2 regions of the Rhizobium sp. IBUN genome follow, and region 1 is predicted to be linked to the other one. Evidence: riboswitches for the same ligand, from Rfam matches in the RefSeq annotation. Region 1 holds a riboswitch; the other holds the start of a gene.
The links. Region 1 has a riboswitch for FMN ahead of RHIBUN_RS0113390 (DMT family transporter). Riboswitches for the same ligand answer to the same signal wherever they lie in the genome.
Positions count from the first base shown of each region.

Region 2: linked by a shared signal. The riboswitch ahead of ribB (3,4-dihydroxy-2-butanone-4-phosphate synthase) and the one ahead of RHIBUN_RS0113390 (DMT family transporter) in region 1 are both predicted to bind FMN.

Region 1 is NZ_AZNV01000012.1:46,130-56,263, forward strand. It holds gene clpP (ATP-dependent Clp endopeptidase proteolytic subunit ClpP) at 1-463, shown strand, start outside; gene clpX (ATP-dependent Clp protease ATP-binding subunit ClpX) at 758-2,035, shown strand; gene lon (endopeptidase La) at 2,450-4,864, shown strand; gene hupB (DNA-binding protein HupB) at 5,072-5,347, shown strand; FMN riboswitch at 5,471-5,620, shown strand; gene RHIBUN_RS0113390 (DMT family transporter) at 5,703-6,602, shown strand; gene RHIBUN_RS0113395 (esterase-like activity of phytase family protein) at 6,685-8,883, shown strand; gene RHIBUN_RS0113400 (aldo/keto reductase) at 8,950-9,936, opposite strand.
Region 2 is NZ_AZNV01000050.1:24,324-34,457, reverse strand. It holds gene RHIBUN_RS0128890 (hypothetical protein) at 560-901, opposite strand; gene ribB (3,4-dihydroxy-2-butanone-4-phosphate synthase) at 2,010-2,636, opposite strand; FMN riboswitch at 2,751-2,895, opposite strand; gene RHIBUN_RS0128870 (NADH:flavin oxidoreductase/NADH oxidase) at 2,983-4,086, opposite strand; gene RHIBUN_RS0128865 (TetM/TetW/TetO/TetS family tetracycline resistance ribosomal protection protein) at 4,533-6,470, shown strand; partial or broken gene RHIBUN_RS35895 (thiamine pyrophosphate-dependent enzyme) at 6,560-6,861, shown strand; gene RHIBUN_RS0128850 (hypothetical protein) at 7,836-8,813, shown strand; gene RHIBUN_RS34235 (PAS domain-containing protein) at 8,909-9,265, shown strand.

The sequences.
Region 1 (10,134 bases):
CCTCTTCCTCGAGGCCGAAAACCCGAAGAAGGAAATTGCGCTCTACATCAATTCTCCAGGCGGCGTTGTGACTGCCGGCATGGCGATCTACGACACGATGCAGTTCATCAAGCCAGCTGTCTCGACGCTCTGCATCGGCCAGGCTGCGTCCATGGGCTCGCTGCTGCTTGCTGCCGGCCACAAGGACATGCGTTTTGCCACCCCGAATTCCCGCATCATGGTGCATCAGCCATCGGGCGGCTTCCAGGGCCAGGCATCTGACATCGAGCGTCACGCCCGCGATATTCTGAAGATGAAGCGCCGCCTGAACGAAGTTTACGTCAAGCATACAGGCCGCACCTATGAGGAAGTTGAAAAGACCCTTGACCGTGACCACTTCATGGATGCGGACGAGGCCCAGACCTGGGGTGTCATCGACAAGGTCCTGACATCTCGCGTCGAGATGGAAGGTGATGCCGCCTAGTGAGAAGTAGGGATGGTGTTGTATCCGCCACAGTTCTATCTCATTTGTGATCGAACAAGGGAAGAAACCCGGTGGCGGGTGCGGCAATCTCAAGTATTAATGCTATGTTGAATTTTTATGACATAGCATCGGCAGTCGAAGGGGAGTTCGTTGCCGCCGGAGCCAGGACAGCATAGTTTGGACCGGTTCGTACCCCTTAAACGGCCTTGGCCGGCTGGGGCTCCAAGCGTGGAGCAGGCCAATGAGTGGACCGTTATTTCACCTTGAAATGCGGCGTGCTGGAAGGAAAGTGATATGAGCAAGGTCAGCGGCAGCAACGGCGGCGACTCCAAAAACACCCTCTATTGTTCGTTCTGCGGAAAGAGCCAGCACGAAGTCCGGAAGCTTATCGCCGGACCGACCGTTTTCATCTGCGATGAATGCGTCGAATTGTGCATGGACATCATCCGCGAGGAAAACAAATCCTCGATGGTCAAGTCCCGTGACGGCGTTCCCACGCCCCAGGACATCATCAAGGTCCTCGATGAATATGTCATCGGCCAGCGTCAGGCGAAGAAGATCCTGTCGGTTGCCGTTCACAACCACTACAAGCGCCTCGCACACGCCTCCAAGAACGGCGAAGTCGAGTTGGCGAAGTCGAACATCATGCTGGTCGGACCGACCGGTTGCGGCAAGACCTATCTTGCACAGACGCTCGCTCGCATCATCGACGTTCCCTTCACGATGGCCGATGCGACGACGCTGACGGAAGCCGGCTATGTCGGTGAGGATGTCGAAAACATCATCCTGAAGCTGCTGCAGGCTGCCGACTACAATGTCGAGCGCGCCCAGCGCGGCATCGTCTACATCGACGAAGTCGACAAGATCTCCCGCAAGTCCGACAACCCGTCGATCACCCGCGACGTGTCGGGCGAGGGCGTGCAGCAGGCGCTTCTGAAGATCATGGAAGGCACGGTTGCCTCGGTGCCCCCGCAGGGCGGCCGCAAGCATCCGCAGCAGGAATTCCTGCAGGTCGACACCACGAACATCCTGTTCATCTGCGGTGGCGCATTCGCCGGTCTTGACAAGATCATTTCCGCTCGCGGCGAGAAGACCTCGATCGGCTTCGGTGCAACGGTTAAGGCCCCGGACGACCGTCGTGTCGGCGAAGTCTTGCGCGAACTGGAGCCGGAAGATCTGGTCAAGTTCGGCCTCATCCCGGAATTCATCGGCCGTCTGCCGGTCCTGGCGACGCTCGAGGATCTCGACGAGGATGCGCTGATCCAGATCCTGTCGGAGCCGAAGAACGCGCTGATCAAGCAGTACCAGCGACTGTTCGAGATGGAAGACGTGGAACTCACCTTCCACGAGGACGCTCTTCGCGAGATCGCCCGCAAGGCGATCATTCGCAAGACTGGTGCCCGCGGCCTTCGTTCGATCATGGAAAAGATCCTTCTCGACACGATGTTCGAACTGCCGGCGCTGGAAGGCGTACGCGAAGTCGTCATCTCCGAGGAAGTGGCGCGCGGCTCCGCCCGTCCGCTTTACATCTACGCCGATCGTCAAGATGAGAAGGCCAACGCTTCCGCGTGACCTTAGAGATATCTTTACGATACGAACTGTGAATTTGAGGGGCTTGCCGTCGGCAGGCCCCTTTCTATTTCAAAACCAGTGCACGACCCTGATAAATCTTGCTAAAGAGGTCTGAAACCACCTCTGTTGCCGTTGCGGATTCCCCCGCCCTTGGCAATTATGGAATGATTCCGTTGGTGTGTTTTAGGTCTTGTGTTTTAGCCGCTTCGGAAGTGGTAGCCGCTGACTTGGCACGGCGCTCCAGAATGAAGGTATTCCGTTGTAGCATAGCTGTCATGTCCAGGGGGACACCGGCCATGGCGCAGCTTGAAAAGCATAATCAGAACCTCCACTTGTTGTCTCAAGTGGAGTGCGGCCCGGTTCTAGTGGCCGCGCCAGAAGAGCCCGGAAACGGGACGATGGAAAGGAAATAAAATGACGAAGAAAACGTCAGTTGCGAGCACAGCATATCCGGTTTTGCCCCTGCGCGACATCGTCGTCTTCCCGCATATGATCGTGCCGTTGTTTGTCGGCCGAGAGAAATCGATCCGTGCGCTCGAGGAGGTCATGGGATCGGACAAGCAGATCATGCTCGTCACGCAGATCAATGCGAGCGATGACGATCCGGAACCATCTGCCATTCACAATGTCGGTACGGTCGCCAACGTATTGCAGCTGCTGAAGCTGCCTGATGGCACAGTCAAGGTTCTGGTCGAAGGTCGCGCGCGCGCCGAGATCGACGCTTACACGGATCGTGAGGACTTTTACGAAGCCCTTGGTCACGTTCTCGAAGAGCCACATGACGATCCGGTCGAGCTTGAAGCGCTCAGCCGCTCGGTCGTTTCCGAGTTCGAGAGCTACGTAAAGCTCAACAAGAAGATCTCTCCTGAGGTCGTTGGCGCTGCCAGCCAGATCGACGACTATTCGAAGCTCGCCGACACGGTTGCTTCGCACCTGTCGATCAAGATCACTGAGAAGCAGGAGATGCTGGAAACCACCAGCGTCAAGGCTCGCCTCGAAAAGGCGCTCGGTTTCATGGAAGGTGAGATCTCGGTCCTTCAGGTCGAAAAGCGCATCCGCTCGCGCGTCAAGCGCCAGATGGAGAAGACCCAGCGCGAGTATTACCTGAACGAACAGATGAAGGCGATCCAGAAGGAGCTCGGCGACGGCGAGGAAGGCCGCGACGAGATGGCCGAACTGGAAGAGCGAATCTCCAAGACGAAGCTGTCGAAGGAAGCCCGTGAAAAGGCCGATGCCGAGCTGAAGAAGCTGCGGCAGATGAGCCCGATGTCGGCCGAAGCGACCGTTGTCCGCAATTACCTCGACTGGCTGCTCGGCATTCCGTGGGGCAAGAAGTCGAAGATCAAGACGGACCTCAACAACGCCGAGAAGATCCTCGAAGCCGATCACTTCGGTCTCGACAAGGTCAAGGAACGCATCGTCGAGTACCTGGCTGTTCAGGCTCGCGCGACCAAGATCAAGGGTCCGATCCTGTGCCTCGTCGGCCCTCCGGGCGTTGGCAAGACCTCGCTCGCCCAGTCGATCGCCAAGGCGACCGGCCGTGAGTATGTCCGCATGGCTCTCGGTGGCGTTCGTGACGAAGCTGAAATTCGCGGTCACCGACGCACCTACATTGGCTCGATGCCCGGCAAGGTCATCCAGTCGATGAAGAAGGCGAAGAAGTCCAACCCGCTCTTCCTGCTCGATGAAATCGACAAGATGGGCCAGGATTTCCGTGGCGATCCGTCGTCGGCTCTACTCGAGGTGCTAGATCCGGCTCAGAACTCGACCTTCATGGATCACTACCTGGAAGTCGAATACGATCTGTCGGACGTGATGTTCATCACGACGGCGAACACGCTGAACATCCCTGCGCCCCTGATGGACCGCATGGAAGTCATCCGTATCGCTGGTTACACCGAAGACGAAAAGCGCGAAATCGCCAAGCGGCACCTGCTGCCGAAGGCTATCAAGGAACATGCGCTGCAGCCGAATGAATTCTCGGTCAGCGACGATGCCCTGATGGCGATCAGCCAGCAGTACACCCGTGAAGCCGGTGTTCGTAACTTCGAACGCGAGTTGATGAAGCTCGCCCGCAAGGCGGTCACCGAGATCATCAAGGGCAAGACGAAGTCCGTGCATGTGACGGCCGAAAACATCGACGACTATCTGGGCGTTCCGCGCTTCCGCCACGGCGAAGCAGAGCGCGAAGATCAGGTCGGCGTGGTAACGGGCCTGGCCTGGACGGAAGTCGGCGGCGAACTGCTGACGATCGAAGGCGTTATGATGCCGGGCAAGGGTCGCATGACCGTGACCGGCAACCTGAAGGAAGTCATGAAGGAATCGATTTCCGCAGCGGCATCCTATGTCCGCTCGCGCGCCGTCGATTTCGGCATCGAGCCGCCGCGCTTCGATAAGAGCGACATCCACGTGCACGTACCGGAAGGTGCGACGCCGAAGGATGGTCCGTCGGCCGGTGTTGCCATGGCAACCGCGATTGTCTCGATCATGACCGGCATCCCGGTCGACAAGAATGTCGCCATGACGGGTGAGATCACCCTTCGCGGTCGTGTTCTGTCGATCGGCGGCCTCAAGGAAAAGCTGCTCGCAGCGCTTCGCGGTGGCATCAAGAAGGTGCTGATTCCGGAAGAAAATGCCAAGGATCTGGCGGAGATTCCGGATAACGTGAAGAACAACATGGAGATCATCCCAGTGTCCCGCATGGGCGAGGTGATCAAGCATGCGCTGGTCCGCAGACCGGAAGCAATCGAGTGGGATGGCACGGTGGAAACGCCCGTCATCGCAACGGTCGAAGGGCTCGACGAAACGGGTGCAACCATAGCTCACTGAGCTTTGTTTGCCACATTCGTGCCCAATTGCTTAAAAACCCTGAAAAGGCTGGCGTTTTCGCCAGCCTTTTTTTGTGAAATTGGCACACGGGTGCTTGCATTTCCTTGATTTGCAGGCTCTTTGGGGTGCGGCGGGCCTGATGAACTCTATTCTGCGCCTGGCTTATAGATTTGAGTCGTTTCGAACCATTTAGAAAGGGGTGGAAACATGAACAAGAATGAACTCGTGTCCGCAGTTGCCGAAAAGGCAGGACTCTCGAAGACCGACGCTGCTTCCGCGGTTGATGCTGTTTTCGAAGTCGTCCAGGCTGAACTGAAGGGCAAGGGCGACGTTCGCCTCGCTGGTTTTGGTAGCTTCACTGTCTCCCATCGCGCAGCCACGAAGGGCCGCAACCCGTCCACCGGCGCAGAAGTCGATATTCCGGCTCGCAACGTGCCGAAGTTCACGCCTGGCAAGGGCCTGAAGGACGCTGTCAACGGCTGATATGAATTTACTTGGCGGCCGGGCAACGAGACCGGCGGTACAAGTTTCGAAGGGGTTCGGCCGCGGCCGAACCCTTTTTGCATTTCGCGGCCTTGTCGGCACGCGCGGCATGTCATACGAAATGCGCGTTCTCAGGGCGGGGTGAAAGTCCCCACCGCCGGTAAGGGCCTCGGCCCCAGCCCGGGAGCGCCTTTTGGTCGTGTGCCAAGAGGGTCAGCAGATCCGGTGCAATTCCGGAGCCGACGGTTACAGTCCGGATGAAAGAGAATGAGCGGAGCAGGCGAGGGTGGATTCTGCCCTCGCTGCGGTATCGCGCTCATGCGTCCTGATTTGTGTTGGTTTCGGAAAGAAAGACATGAATCAGACTTCCCCTACATTTTCTGCTTCGCGAGCAATGGTCGGTGCTGCCTGGATGATTGCCGCGGGCATCGCCTTCTCTATCCTCAATATCGTCACGCAATGGCTGACGATGAAGCTCGCTTTCGCCTCGGCCTCGGCAGCCTTCTGGCAATATACGTTTGCCCTGGTCTTCTCGCTGCCCTTTCTCTTGCGCGCCGGTCTTGGGGCAATGAGAACGCGCTATCCCTGGCGTCATGTTGTACGGGTCGCCTTGGCGGCCTTTGGGGTAACGACCTGGGTCGCGGGGCTCGCGCAAGTGCCCATCTGGCAGGCGATTGCGCTGGTAATGACGTCTCCGTTCTTTATCATCATGGGCGCACGCATCTTCCTTGGTGAATATATCGGCTCTGCGCGATGGGCCGCGACCGCAACCGGTTTCCTGGGGGCGATGATCATCCTGCAGCCCTGGTCGGACAGCTTCAGTTGGGCGGCGTTCCTGCCGATCCTCTCGGCCCTTCTCTGGGGCGCCTCTTCGTTGATCACCAAGAGCCTTACCGGGGTCGAGCGACCGGAGACCATCACTGTCTGGCTGCTCGCGCTCCTTACGCCCATCAACGGCGGATTGGCGCTAGCAGCCGGCTTCGAAATTCCGACCGGGTTGACACTCCTACTTTTCGTTGCGGCGGGCCTCCTGACCGTGATGGCACAGTATTTCCTGACGTTGGCCTATTCGGCAGCCGATGCCGCTTACATCCAGCCCTTCGACGATCTCAAGCTGCCGCTCAACGTGTTCGCCGGCTGGCTGGTCTTCGGCTATGCGCCGACCGGCTATTTGTGGTTGGGAGCCTTGCTGATCCTTGGGGCATCACTCTTCATTATGCGGAACGAAATGAAGAAGGAGCGGGAGACCCGTTAGCGCGGTCAGAATATCACATCGGTGTCATCCCGGTGTCATGCCCATCCCCCAAAAAACCGTGTTTGAACTCATGGGGGATTTCATGACAACTGTATCGCGCAAGACGGTGCTCGTTGCGGCGCTCCTGGCGGCGGGTGCATTTCCGGCCGCCGCAGAGCCCGTTTTCAATCGTATCGCAACCTTTCCGGTGGCGTCCAACCTGCCGCAGGAGAAAGACAAGCTTTCGGCCACTTCGGCGGAAATCATCACGGCGACCGACGACGGGATGACGCTCATCTATAGCGACAGCCCGCTCGGAGCGATTGGCTTTGTCGATATCTCAGACGCCAAGGCTCCAAAGGCGGGGGGCGCGCTGATGATGGACGGCGAGCCGACGTCAGTGACATCAACCGCCGGCAAGGCGCTCGTTGCCGTCAATACGTCGGAGAGCAAGGCAAAGCCTTCCGGCCGTCTCGCGGTAGTCGACGTTGCCACCAAGAAAATTGAGAACACCTGCGATCTCGGCGGCCAGCCGGATTCGATCGCACTCAACAAGGATAAGACGCTCGGCGCGATCGCGATCGAAAACGAGCGCGACGAAGAGGTGAACGACGGCAGGATTCCACAGATGCCGGCAGGCGATCTCGTCGTGTTCCAGGTCAAGAACGGCGCGGTCGATTGTGGTTCGATCAATCACGTGACGCTGACTGGACTGGCGGGCATCGCACCCGAAGATCCGGAGCCGGAATTCGTCTCCTTCAACGACCAGAACGAGATCGCCCTGACCCTGCAGGAAAACAACGAGATCGTCATTATCGACGCGGCGACCGCAACGGTGAAGGCGCACTTCCCTGCGGGTAGCGTCGATCTCGCCGGTATCGATACCAAGCGCGACGGCGTGCTGAAGTTCACCGGCGAACTCAAGGGCGTGTTGCGCGAGCCCGACGCCCTGAAGTGGCTGGACAACGACCGTCTGGTCGTTGCGAACGAAGGCGACTATCAAGGCGGCTCACGCGGCTTCACGATCTTCGACAAAACCGGAAAGGTGCTTTACGAATCGGGCGCCTCGTTCGAACGCGCGGTCGCCAATATCGGCCACTATCCGGACAAGCGCTCTTCCGCCAAGGGTGTTGAGCCGGAAGGCTTGGAGGTCGCGACCTTCGGCGGCCAGAAGTACATCTTCCTGCTTTCGGAGCGCGCTTCGGTCGTCGGCGTCTACAAGGATGCCGGCGCAGAACCGCAACTCGTCCAGATCCTTCCGTCCGGCGTCTCGCCCGAGGGTGGCGTGGCCGTCCCGTCGCGCAATCTGTTTGCTACCGCCAACGAAGTCGATCTCGGCAAGGATGGCGGACCGCGATCCCACGTAATGATCTATCAACTTGCCGAAGGCGAAATGGCCTATCCGCAGATCGTCGCGGCGGAGAAGCAGGGCAATCCGGTCGGCTTTGCAGCACTTTCAGGTCTTGCCGCCGTTCCGGAAAAGCCGGGCCAGCTGTTTGCTGTCAACGACAGCGTTCTCGGCATGCAGCCGACGATCTACACCATCGACGCCACCAAGAAACCGGCCGTCATCACCGAAACGCTAACCGTCAAGCGCGATGGCCAGCCGGCCCAGAAGCTCGATATCGAGGGTATCGCCGTTGACGAGAAGGGCTGGTTCTGGCTGGCCTCGGAAGGCAACAGCGAGAAGCTCGTGCCGCACGCGCTGTACCACGTAAATCCGAAGGGCGAGATCAAGGAAGAAATCGCTCTGCCGAGCGAACTGACCGCCAACGAAATCCGCTACGGCTTCGAAGGCGTGACGATCATCGGTTCCGGCGACGATACGACCCTTTGGATGGCTGTTCAGCGCGAATGGAAGGATGACGAGAAGGGTTTCGTGAAGCTCGTCTCTTACAATCCCAAGAGCAAGGAGTGGGGCGCCGTCCGCTATCCCTTGGACAAGTCCGAAGCCGGTTGGGTTGGTCTGTCCGAGATTTCGGCTCAAGGCGACAGCATCTACATTATCGAACGCGACAACCTCGTCGGTGACGCAGCCAAGCTGAAGAAGCTCTACAAGGTCGCGGTATCGGATCTGAAGCCCGCCAAGCTTGGAGGCCAGTTGCCGCTCGTCAGGAAAACGGAAGCCCACGACTTCCTTCCGGAGCTGAAGACTGCCACCAACGGCTACGTCCTCGACAAACTGGAAGGTTTCGCCTTCGACGCCTCCCGCAAGGCCTATGCCGTCACGGACAATGATGGCGTGGATGATTCCTCAGGTGAAACTCTGTTCTTCGAGGTCAACCTCGTCGGTACGAACTGAGATCGACTGAGCCATGAAACAGAGTGGCCGGGTCTATGCCCGGCCATTTTTCTTGCAATGCCTGCCTTACCAGCGCTGGTGGACGTAAGGGGCGACCAGTCGGTCGTAGATCTCGCGCGTGGCCTCCATCACTTCGTGTGAGAGCGGCGCGAGGCTCGCTGCCGCGGCGTTCGCGCGCGCCTGTTCGGCGTTGCGCGCGCCGGGAATGACGACGGTGACCGCGTCGCTCATAAGGATCCAGCGCAGCGCGAATGCCGCCATGGTCGTACCCGATGGCACGAACTTGCGCACTTCCTCCACGGCCTGGAGACCGACCTCGAAGGGAACGCCAGCGAAAGTCTCGCCGACATCGAAAGCCTCGCCGTGACGATTGAAATTCCGGTGATCGTCGCTCGCAAATTTCGTCTCGCGGGTGATCTTCCCTGACAGCAGCCCGCTTGCGAGCGGCACGCGGGCGATGACGGCGATGTTCTTCCGTCGAGCCTCCTGGAAGAACAGGTGATCGGGCCGCTGGCGGAAGATGTTGTAGATGATCTGGATGCTGACGACGCCAGGATATTCGATTGCCTTCAGCGCTTCCTCGACCTTCTCGACGCTGACGCCGTAGCCCATGATCTTGCCAGCTTTCTGCAATTCGTTCAGGCCCTCGAAGACCTCCTGCCGATAAAGCACTTCGGTCGGGGGGCAATGTAATTGTACGAGATCGAGGCTGTCGACCCTCAGGTTCTTCAGGCTACGATCGATGAAGCCTTCAAGGTTGGCTTTGGTGTAACCATCGGCGACATGCGGGTTGAGCCGTCGACCTGCCTTGGTCGCGACCATCGGGCGTTCGCCGCCACGGCTCGCGAGGACGTCGGCGATGATCTTTTCCGACCGGCCGTCGCCGTACACGTCGGCGGTATCGATGAAGGTCATACCGGCGTCGAGCGCCGCATTCAACGCGTCGCGGCCGTCTGCTTCGCTCACATCGCCCCAGGCGCCGCCGATCTGCCATGCGCCGAAGCCTATGTTCGTGACGGTATGGGGCAGGTGGCCGAAAGAATGCTGTTTCATGGAAATCCTCCCGCGTGATGAAATGCCTCGCCACTAGCAGTCGCCCAGGCAAGGAGCAAGCGCCTGCAGCGGAGATAGGGCGGTGTGCCGCGGCCCGCCATTTCTTCCGAAAAAGCGACGCAACGGCACAGTGGGCGAGTGATTTGCGAGTTGCGTATCGTCGGACGTGCAGAAGTCACCGACTGGTGATACGGCGGC
Region 2 (10,134 bases), on a different contig from region 1:
GGCAGCAACACTACGTGATTGCGCGTCGCTAGATTGGCCAGCCGGTCCTCAGCAGACCCATAAAGCAGCGGCCAAGTGCCGACTGCGGACAGAAGCAAGCACTCGGCGAGGGATTAAGCTCACAAGGGATTGACTTAAGGCCCGTTACAGAAGCCACTACGCTGACCGCTTTGCGCGACCACCACCAGTGGTCTCGCCTATGGAGGCGCGCCTGAACCGTTAGGCTGGTGCAGAAGCTGTCGCCCGCAACTGTCCGGTCTTCGGCGGATACGGCTCGATTGCAGCCATGAGGTCGGATGCCGAGAGCAACTTGGCGCGAGCACGCGCACTAGCGCTAAAGGAGCCGACATCAAGCAAGCCCGGGAGAGGATGAACGGGCAACTTCTGTCGGCGATCTTCCTTGTTGGCGCACCTAAGGCCTGCAGTAGCTTTGCCAACGGACTGGCATGGGCTGGGACGACCCCTGCTATCGTTGAGCAAAAGAAGACCGCAGCTACCAAGGGTAAGTAGTAGGGCTAGCGATAGTAGGCGGTAATGTCGCGCTTTGCCAGGCGGCGCGTTACTCCGGCTTCCATTGATACCGTTCGGGATGGGCCTTAACCTTGGCTTCCGTAATGCTTCCATCTTTCCGATCGGTGGGATCGACATACGTCGCCCTGGCGGCCATCAATGCGATGTAAAGTTCGGCTTCATCGGCGTCGAGCGTCGCGATAAACACGCGCTGTTCATCATCCGCCAGAGCAAGAAACCGCTCGTATTGATCAATCGCCTCGGGTTTGGCGCCGTCTCCAAAAGGCAGCCACTTGAGCCGAAGGCGTTGACGTAGGGTTGCCTCCTGTCGCTTCGTGCCTTCGCCATTGATGTGGTAGGTTTTGCCCTTTTCCAAAGTCATCTCCGTCAACCGAAGCCTCTTGGAGCTTTGTATGGTAGAGCACTCAACGTTTATTCGATAGTGGCTTATCGAGAAGCGCGACAACTGGCCGGTCAGAGGCATCGTTTGCTGGCTGCCCCCCGCAAGGGGATGCGGCGCGCTGCCTTCGCCCGTCGTCGACCGAATTGCCATATCGCCCAAGCATGTCACGAAGCCATTGGTTTTCGGCCATTAGTTCTTTTCTTCGCGCGTCAACGCCCGCCGAGCATTTCAACCGGTCTGCCTGCCTAGAATGAACTGGGCGCTTGTCATTGCAAGCAACTCCCGGGCCGACAGGCAAACTGATTCCCCTTCGATCTATTTCTTCACCAAGGACTTCATCACAATCATCCACTCCCCTCGGTTGGGCTTGAACGACGCCGTTATGCTTCCGAGAGTCACTTTCATAGAAACTGGACTCGCTTCCGGCCATCAGGTCATCGAGTTCTTGTATCCAGAGGTAATATTTCTCCCGCAAAGGATGGTCGTCGGCCAACGAAGCCAGCTTTGTTTGCGCTAAGCGCATTTTATCTCGATGCAATCGGATATCGATTCTCACTGCGCGTCCACCTCGCTATGTCGAAACAGAACATAGAGTGAACATGAGCGGCGGTAAAGCTTGAGTCTTGAGCAGATAGTTCAAAAGAATCCGACACCCTGATTTTCTCTGCGGAAGTCGACAGCAACGGAAAGCTACGGCAAGGGCTGCTGCAGCGGGCGCTAAGGGGCTTTATCTTTCAGACGACGACAACAAGCTCGTGTCGGATGCTGGTCCGGCCACACCGAAATCACTTGGTCCGCTTTTGAGCCAACTGAGATCTGAGCTCAGTTATTTCGCCATCGATGTCTAACGCTGGGGCCGAAAACGTGTCGGCGACCGACCCACCCTTGGATGTTTTAGCCTTAGGAGCCGCGGCAGTGCGAGACTTGGGTGTTTTTAGCCGCCTAAAGGCCAAAGGGAACGGAAGCATCCCGTAAAAAGCTATCCGATGGCGGACATGGCGCACGCAGCCGAACTTTGCTACCCGCCGGTCGACTGACGTCCATCTTAAGCTTCGGCGCGATTCCCCACAGGAAATCGCGCCTGCAGTTCCGAAAATCATGCCGCCTTGGAAGACAGGCTGATCGTTCTATACGCGATGAGATCTTCGATCGTGATTAGATGAAGACCGTGCTTTTCAGCAAACATTTCCAGCTCGGGTAGCCGAGCCATCGTTCCGTCGTCGTTTGCCACTTCGCAGATCACTCCGGATGGTGAAAGACGAGCAAGCCGGGCAAGGTCAACCGCCGCTTCCGTGTGGCCTGGACGAGAGAGAACGCCGTTTGGATGGGCTCTCAGCGGGAAGATATGTCCTGGACGCGCAAAATCCTCGGGACGAGAACCGTCAGTGACGAGGGCCCGAACGGTCGCTGCGCGATCGGCAGCAGAAATCCCGGTTGTTGTTTCTGGGATATAGTCCACGGACACGGTGAACGCCGTTTTGAGCACTTCGGTATTACGCGGAACCATCAGGGGAATATCGAGCTCGTCGAGCCTTTCGCCTTCCATCGCGACGCAGATGAGGCCACGTGCGTAATTCATCATGAACGCGATCGATTGAGGAGTGATTGCTTGGGAGGCAATCACGAGATCCCCTTCGTTTTCACGGTCGCGGTCATCGACAACAACGACGATCTCGCCACGCGCAATCGCGGCGATCGCATCATCAATCTTGGAAATTGCCATTCTCTTCTGCCTTTCAAGGGTTGCCGCGGTGAGCGGCGAGCATGGCCTTTAACAGCCGCAATTTTCCCTTGGGCGAACAAGCATACAAGTCGTCGCCAAACACGACGACCCCTGCGTTGCTCTCTTCCATCCGGACTATGACCGTCGGCTCCGGCATCTCACCGGATCTGCTGACCCTTCGCTTTTGCGAAGGCGCTCGCGGGCTCCGAGTTGCCTCGATACCGCCGGTGGGGAATTACGCCCCGCCCTGAGAACATGCGTAACATAGACATTCACTGCATCAGTTCGCAAGAGAACGTCGCGATAAACTGCCGAACACTCCCTTCCGCACTCCGGAGTAGAAACCTTAGGGTCGGAATAGATTTTTGTACTGTGAAGGTTGCGACCGTAGATATTGCGGAGGCGCGGATACCTGACCTCCCAGCGCTGCGGCTGCATGCCAAGGCCAACGAGGGTCGTAGAGTGCGGCCCGTGCAATTGCGACCAGATCCGCGTCACCGGTGGCTACGATCGCCTCAGCTTGCACAGGCTCAGTTATCAAGCCAACCGCCACGACTGGGATCTTGATTTCATTCTTGATGGCCCGCGCAAGTGGGACCTGATAGCTTGGTCCCACGGGAATGGCCTGCTTGGCATCCAGCCCGCCGCTCGATACGTGGATCGCGTCGCATCCCCTCGCCTCAAGCTCCTTTGCAAAGACGATCACCTCCGCCAGTTCCAGCCCCCCCTCGACCCAATCCGTCGCCGAAACCCTCATCGTCACGGGCCTGCCCGCCGGAAATGCAGTCCTAACGGCGTCGAAGACTTCCAGAGGAAAGCGCATTCGATTTTCGATCGACCCGCCATAGTCGTCGGTTCGCCGATTGGACAACGGTGAAAGGAATTGATGCAGAAGATAGCCATGCGCACCGTGGATCTGGACAGCGTCGATGCCGATACTGGCAGCACGTTTTGCCGACGCGGCGAATGCGTCGCGAACACGCTTTAGTCCCTCCTGATCGAGCGCTGTAGGCGGCACGTACTCCGGAAGGAATGCCACGCCAGAAGGCGCTTCAGTTTGCCAACCATTATCGTAGCTTGGCGGGATCTGCTTGCCTCCCAGCCATGGGATATCTGTCGACGCCTTGCGACCGGCGTGGGCAAGCTGAATAGCAATCGGCACATCCGAATATCGGCGCACTCCATCCAGCGTCCGAGCTAGGGCAGCTTCGCTTGCGTCATCGTAGAGACCGACATCCGCGAATGTGATCCGCCCTTCTGGCACTACAGCGGTAGCCTCGATGGTCAGCAAACCCGCGCCGGAGAGCGCAAGCTGCCCCAAGTGGATAAGGTGCCAGTCAGTAGTGCATCCATTCTCCGCTGAGTATTGACACATGGGCGCGATGACGATGCGGTTCGCAAGCTCCAGCCCGGCAACCCGGAAAGGGGAAAACAGAACAGGGTTTGGCATTGGGTCTCCTTGATCAGGGAAATTCCATTTCAAGAGGTCTACTTTCAACGGCTTCCGTTGAGCGGGCTTTTCAATAACATATTGTCTTTGAGTTGCCACTTCCCGGCCGCAGAAATGGTACTCCAGAGTCGAGCTGGCGCTTGGCTCATAGCATTCATATACTCGCCGCTCCGACGCTATCCCTGCGATCGGTCTGCCTCTCTTCGTTAGCTCACCGCTTGCTACTCATTTCTTGACGATCCACACACTGCGGACCTTCCACGATGAGCTTCTGCTGAAGAGGCCACCGTCGACAGCCTCTCGCTTGACGAAATTTCTCAGCATCACTACAAGTTCTAAGGGTATCGCCAACTTGAGATACAGATAGCTCTCTATCCTGGAGGCCCCAATGCGCCGAGTGACTTCTCAACAAGTTCAAACCCGAAATCTTGAGAAGTTGATGGATCATGCGCACATTAAATTTGGGCATCCTAGCTCATGTGGATGCAGGCAAGACTAGCCTTACGGAACGCCTCCTTTTCGATACAGGTGCAATCGCCAAACTCGGCAGTGTCGATGGCGGCAACACCCAAACAGACAGCCTCGCCATAGAACGACAACGCGGGATAACCATCGCTTCGGCTGTAGTGTCGTTCCGGATCAACGATCTGGACGTCAACCTGATCGACACTCCCGGTCACCCAGATTTCATCGCCGAAGTCGAGCGAATATTGCGGTTGCTCGATGCGGCCATTGTGGTCGTATCGGCCGTCGAAGGCGTACAAGCTCAGACGCGAGTGCTGGTACGCGCCCTGCAGCGACTTGGCATTCCGTTCCTTGTCTTTGTTAACAAGATCGACCGGATGGGAGCGCGTTACCTCGACGTCGTTGCAGACATCGCCAAGCAATTGGCGGTGCGGCCGATAGCGATGATGGAAGCGAGGGATATCGGAACCCGCGTTGCGACCGCTAAATCAATCGATGTCAGCCACGATCCGGGTTTTTCGGGCCTTTGCGAGATGCTCACCGTCAATGACGACTGCCTGCTTCGCGATTTCGTTGCTGCTTCGGAGCGGTTGACGCCAGCGCGGCTTACCAAAGCCCTGGCGGATCAGGTCGCCAATGGCCTGATGCATCCGGTGTACTGCGGGGTAGCAATGACCGGCACCGGTGTGTCGGAACTCCTCTTAGCAATCGAGACACTTTTGCCCAGCAGAACCCCTTCTCCTGACGGCCCGGTAAAGGGAAGCATCTTCAAAATCGAGCGCGGTTGGGGCGGAGAGAAGCTCGCCTACCTTAACCTGACTTCAGGCACGGTAGCCGCGCGTGGACATCTTCAACTGCCAACTGGCAACGCTAAGGTAACGAGCATCCAGGTTTTTGGCGAAGGAAACCTGCATAGACATAAATATGTACGCGCCGGTCAGATCGCTAAGATTGGGGGACTAGCCGACGCGCGGATCGGGGATGAAGTTGGAGCAGACGGTCGCTCTTATATCGAAGGGCAATTCGCACCACCGACACTGGAGACCCAGGTCACACCGCAACGACCGTCGGAAAGCCGCGCTTTATGGGTTGCCCTGCAACACCTGTCGGAACAGGATCCATTGATCAACCTGCGCACAAATGAAGATGCGAGTGAAATGTATCTGTCGCTTTATGGCGAGGTTCAGAAGGAAGTCATTCAGTCAACGTTATTTGCAGACTACGGAGTTGGCGCGGTGTTTCAAGAAAGTACGGTCATCCTTGTCGAGCGGCCGATTGGGACAGGACGCGGACTTGAAGTCATCTTCAAGGAGCCGAACCCCTTTCGTGCAACGATTGGGCTGCGGGTCGAGCCACGCCCGGAAGGGACAGGCAATAGTTTCGCGATGGAAGTGGATGTGGGACAAATGCCGGCTGGGTTTTACCGAGCCATCGAGGAGACGGTATCCGAAACCCTAAAGGCTGGCATTCATGGGTGGCAGGTAATCGACTGTCATGTCGCGCTCACTTCGGTCCGACATCACTCGCCGTCTAGCACTGCGGCTGATTTCCGAGGGCTTACACCACTCGTTTTGGCCGCAGCTCTTACTTCTGCGCAAACGATCATCTGCGAGCCCATGGAGCGTTTTCGGCTTGAGGTCCCCGCAACCGCATTACCCAACGTGCAGGTCGCACTCGCAAAATCAGGAGCGTCGACCGAGGAAACGCTGATTGAAGGTGGTATCGCCCAATTGCGAGGTATGGTTACCTCCGCTCAGATCCAGGCTATGCGACGGGTCCTGCCCGGACTATCCGGCGGTGCCGGGGATTTGGAGAGCGCGTTCGATCATCACAGCCCCATTGCGGTCCCGCCTCGTGCTCGCGCTCGCACGGGCGCAAATCCCTTTGATCGCATCAACTATCTTCGGGCGATCTATTGAGACAATCGCGGGAGCGGCACCGCACGCACCGCTCCCACATAATGACCATGTGCCCACCTCAAGTCGCCAAACGAACGAACCCATTCCTCATGGTCGCCCAGAAACTCCCGGACAATGCTATCGTCGCCGATGAAGCGATCACGTCTGCGCGTAGGTTCTTCGAGCTATCTGCCGCCGCAGCCCCGCATGATTACCTGATGACGACGGGAGGAGCCATTGGGTGCGGGATACCTCTCTCCACAGGCGCAGCAATTGCATGTCCGGCAGGAAAGTCATCAATCTGCAGGCGGACGGAAGCGCCATGTACACTGTGCAAGCCCTGTGGACACAGGCCCGTGAAAACCTCGACGTACTGACCATCATATTCGCCAACCGGGCGCACGCTGTCCTCTTCGGCCTCGGGTTAGTATGGCCATCGCCCCGCGTGTACTAATAGCGAAGCGTCCCTTTGGCCGTTATGGACCGCACGATGCCCTCCTGAGGTCCCCACGCGCTTCAGAACCGTCGACGGGAACAATTCCCATTATTCCGGCAGTCCGAAAGCGATACGTCACTCCGCAAGAAACTATGGCCACAAATTCGTCTTCGAAGCTTAGAGCGGTACAAGCGAAGTTACGCTCGTTACCCTCGTCGTCGCGTATTGGGATGACTAGCATCCAATTCCTCGTGCTGCGTGATGCGCGTCAGCTACTTGCCTGCGCGGCGGGTGATAAACGGGGACTGTCATGTCTCGGCATCGAAGTAAGAACACCGAGGTAGAGGCGTATGTTACCGCAATGGACACCGCTTTATTCCAATCGCCGCCTTCAACGGCGGGCTTGGTTGCCAGACCTTAGCGAGCCATAATGCAGCCCCCTCAGTTGCGAGGCCACATGATAACCCGCTCGAGGTCGCGGATAACCTCAGCCTCCAATTCAGCGACCATCGTCTCGTACTCCAAGATAAAGGAGCGGTCAGCACCGTCATGCCGGAAGGACTCCAGAGCAACGCAAGCCTCCTCGTAAGCTTCGAGCAGGTCGCAAAAGTGTGGCCATGAGGTAGATCCGGGCAGTTTTTGAAGGAGTGGGCGTTGCGCTGGCAGCTTCAGCATCAGCCGACGCAATCCAGATTGCCCGATCCCGCTGCCGCCGCCCATTCCCATCCGGTCGTTCCCCAATGGCGGTCCAATACTTTATGACTGTGCAACAGCCATGAGCGGGTGCGGAAGTAATTTACGGTATGCTCTGTTTGCTGTCGCTCCTGCCCCTTCACATAAATTTGCACGACTTTTTTGGGTGCGATTGATAAAGTTAATTGTCACGTCAATGCACGCCGATAAGTTGGTAAAGCTTATCACCTCTAGTTGTGTACTTGTCGGAGGACCCGATGAGAAGTCAATTCGAAAGCGTGCATTCACAACCTTCTCCAGCCGAGGCGCGAGAACAATTGGACCGCATACTGTCGAGCCCGGACTTCGTTCTGGCGGATCGCGGGCGCAGGTTCTTAAAGTTCGTCGTGAACGAGACCCTTGAGGGACGCGCCGCCTATCTGAAGGCATTCACGATCGCGACCAGCGTTTTCGGACGTGACCAGTCATTCGATGCTCAGAATGATCCTTGCGTGCGAATAGCAGCGCAGCAGCTTCGCCGTGCGCTTGAGCGCTACTACCTCAAGAGCGGCTCAATGGATGAGGTACTGATTGCCATTCCGACTGGCGGTTACGTTCCAAACTTCGCGAAGCGGGCCAGTGATGGTCGCGTCAGGATTGAAGACGAAGCGCAAACAGTCCCTCACGCAGACACGTCATCGACCGAGCAGCCGACAGCCGAGTTGCCAAAGCGCGACGTCAGGTTGCTACGTTGGATCATGATCGGCGCCGGACTGATCATACTTGCTGCCGTGGCGATGGCATCTTTTGCCGAACGGAATAATGCTGCTTTGAAACAGGCAGGGACAAGCGCTGACAGGACAACGATTTTGGTCGAGCGCTTTACAACCGATGAGGAAACAAAGGTCTCCGATAAGGTCTTGAGCGGGCTACATAGTGAAATTCTCGTCGATCTCGTGAAGTTCAAAAAGCTGGTCGTCCTCGTCGAGGATGGGAAACCAAACGCCACTGAAGCGACTGCGACATACAGGTTGCAGGGAAGCATCCGTCTGGAGGGAGATGCTCTGCGAGCAATCGCGCGACTAGTCCGCGCGGACGGTGCGGTCGTGTGGTCGAGCGACTACAACGCCGATATCAAGGGCCGGAGCATTCTGGATGTCCAAACGGCCATCGCGCAGTCCATCGCGGCAGCGGTCGCAGCACCATTCGGAGATAGCGATATTAAACCTGAAGGGATTAGCAATTCCAAACGCTGAGAACGGCGGCCCTTGGCATGCTAGCAGAAGCAACCAGAGGACCATTTGTGCCGGACGCAAAGCATTTGTTCGTCACAGATGTATCGGGTGAACGAATGCCTGACCCTGGCTTGTTCACGTGGGACATAAGGGCCGACCTCGTGTACGCGGACGGTGCCCTCGCCGAGTTGTTCGGTTTCGATCCACACGAAACGGAGCGAAGCTTGCTGGTCCAGACCAATCTCGACCGCGTCCATCCTAACGACGTGGCAGCACTAGCTAGACAGATCAGCGATGCCATTATCGCTCAACATCCGACTGTCCGGCGCTACCTATCACATAATGCGGATGGATCTGACGTTTTTGTATCCGCCTTCGGCCGATGCCTCGGGATCGCGAAGAACAATCCCGTCCACTATGCTGGCATTGTGGTGCCGGCCGAAACGGAGCCCGGTCGCGCTACTATTCACTGAATGCTCTAGACGTTTTGACCGACCCGCCATGCAACATCACGAGATCGCAGCAGATCAATGTTCCGCTGGCGAAGCGATCCCGCCTCTCGCCGGTCCCCTCTCTCCGTAAACAACCAATGATACCGCCCTCCGACAAAGGCCCACCTTGCAAAACGGCCGCGAAACAGGTATCTCAGGCTCGGTGACACAACCTACAGGAGGCGTGCAATGGCAGAACTCATCATTTCGCGCTCCGCCGCCGGTTGAGATTTCGCCTGCTTCTGTAGGCTCTAAGAGCTGTCCCTTTTCAAGCTGAGATCTTAGTCGGACTGGCGGTTCGGAGTTGTCGAAGAGACAAGCTCCACCAATCATCTCCGATGCTTGAAGAAGGCGCGGTTGGAACGCCGCGATCCATTATGAGAAAAATTAGAACGACGGGCGTCGATGAAAAGACACTCGGAACGGCACAACCACGCTTAGCGGTTGGCCTAGTGGCTTCGATCTTCGATCTGATCACGAGGTTTTTTGGCCTGAAGCGACGCGTCAACAAAGTGACAATGCTATCCAGCTGGCTCAAGAATGATATTGGAAGCCTGTAATACAGACTTCGAGCGACCTCGGGGGGAGCCCTGAGGTCGTTTATGCTGTGCGAGTGCGCGATCGGGAAGCTTCGCAGATCGCTTGGCTGCTGGGCTTTCACAGCCAAGCTCGTTTGGTCATGCTTGCTGTTGTTGGATTGGCAAAGGCTCGTCAGAATTCCGGCGGGCCCACGTGGCAAGCCTGTGTTCGTACTTTCCGAGTAGCGACCGGTTCCATGCGCCAGCCGCTTTGACGCGATACCGGATTAGCAGATGCAGGGATTTCGGCTGCAGTTTGGCATCCAACCGCAA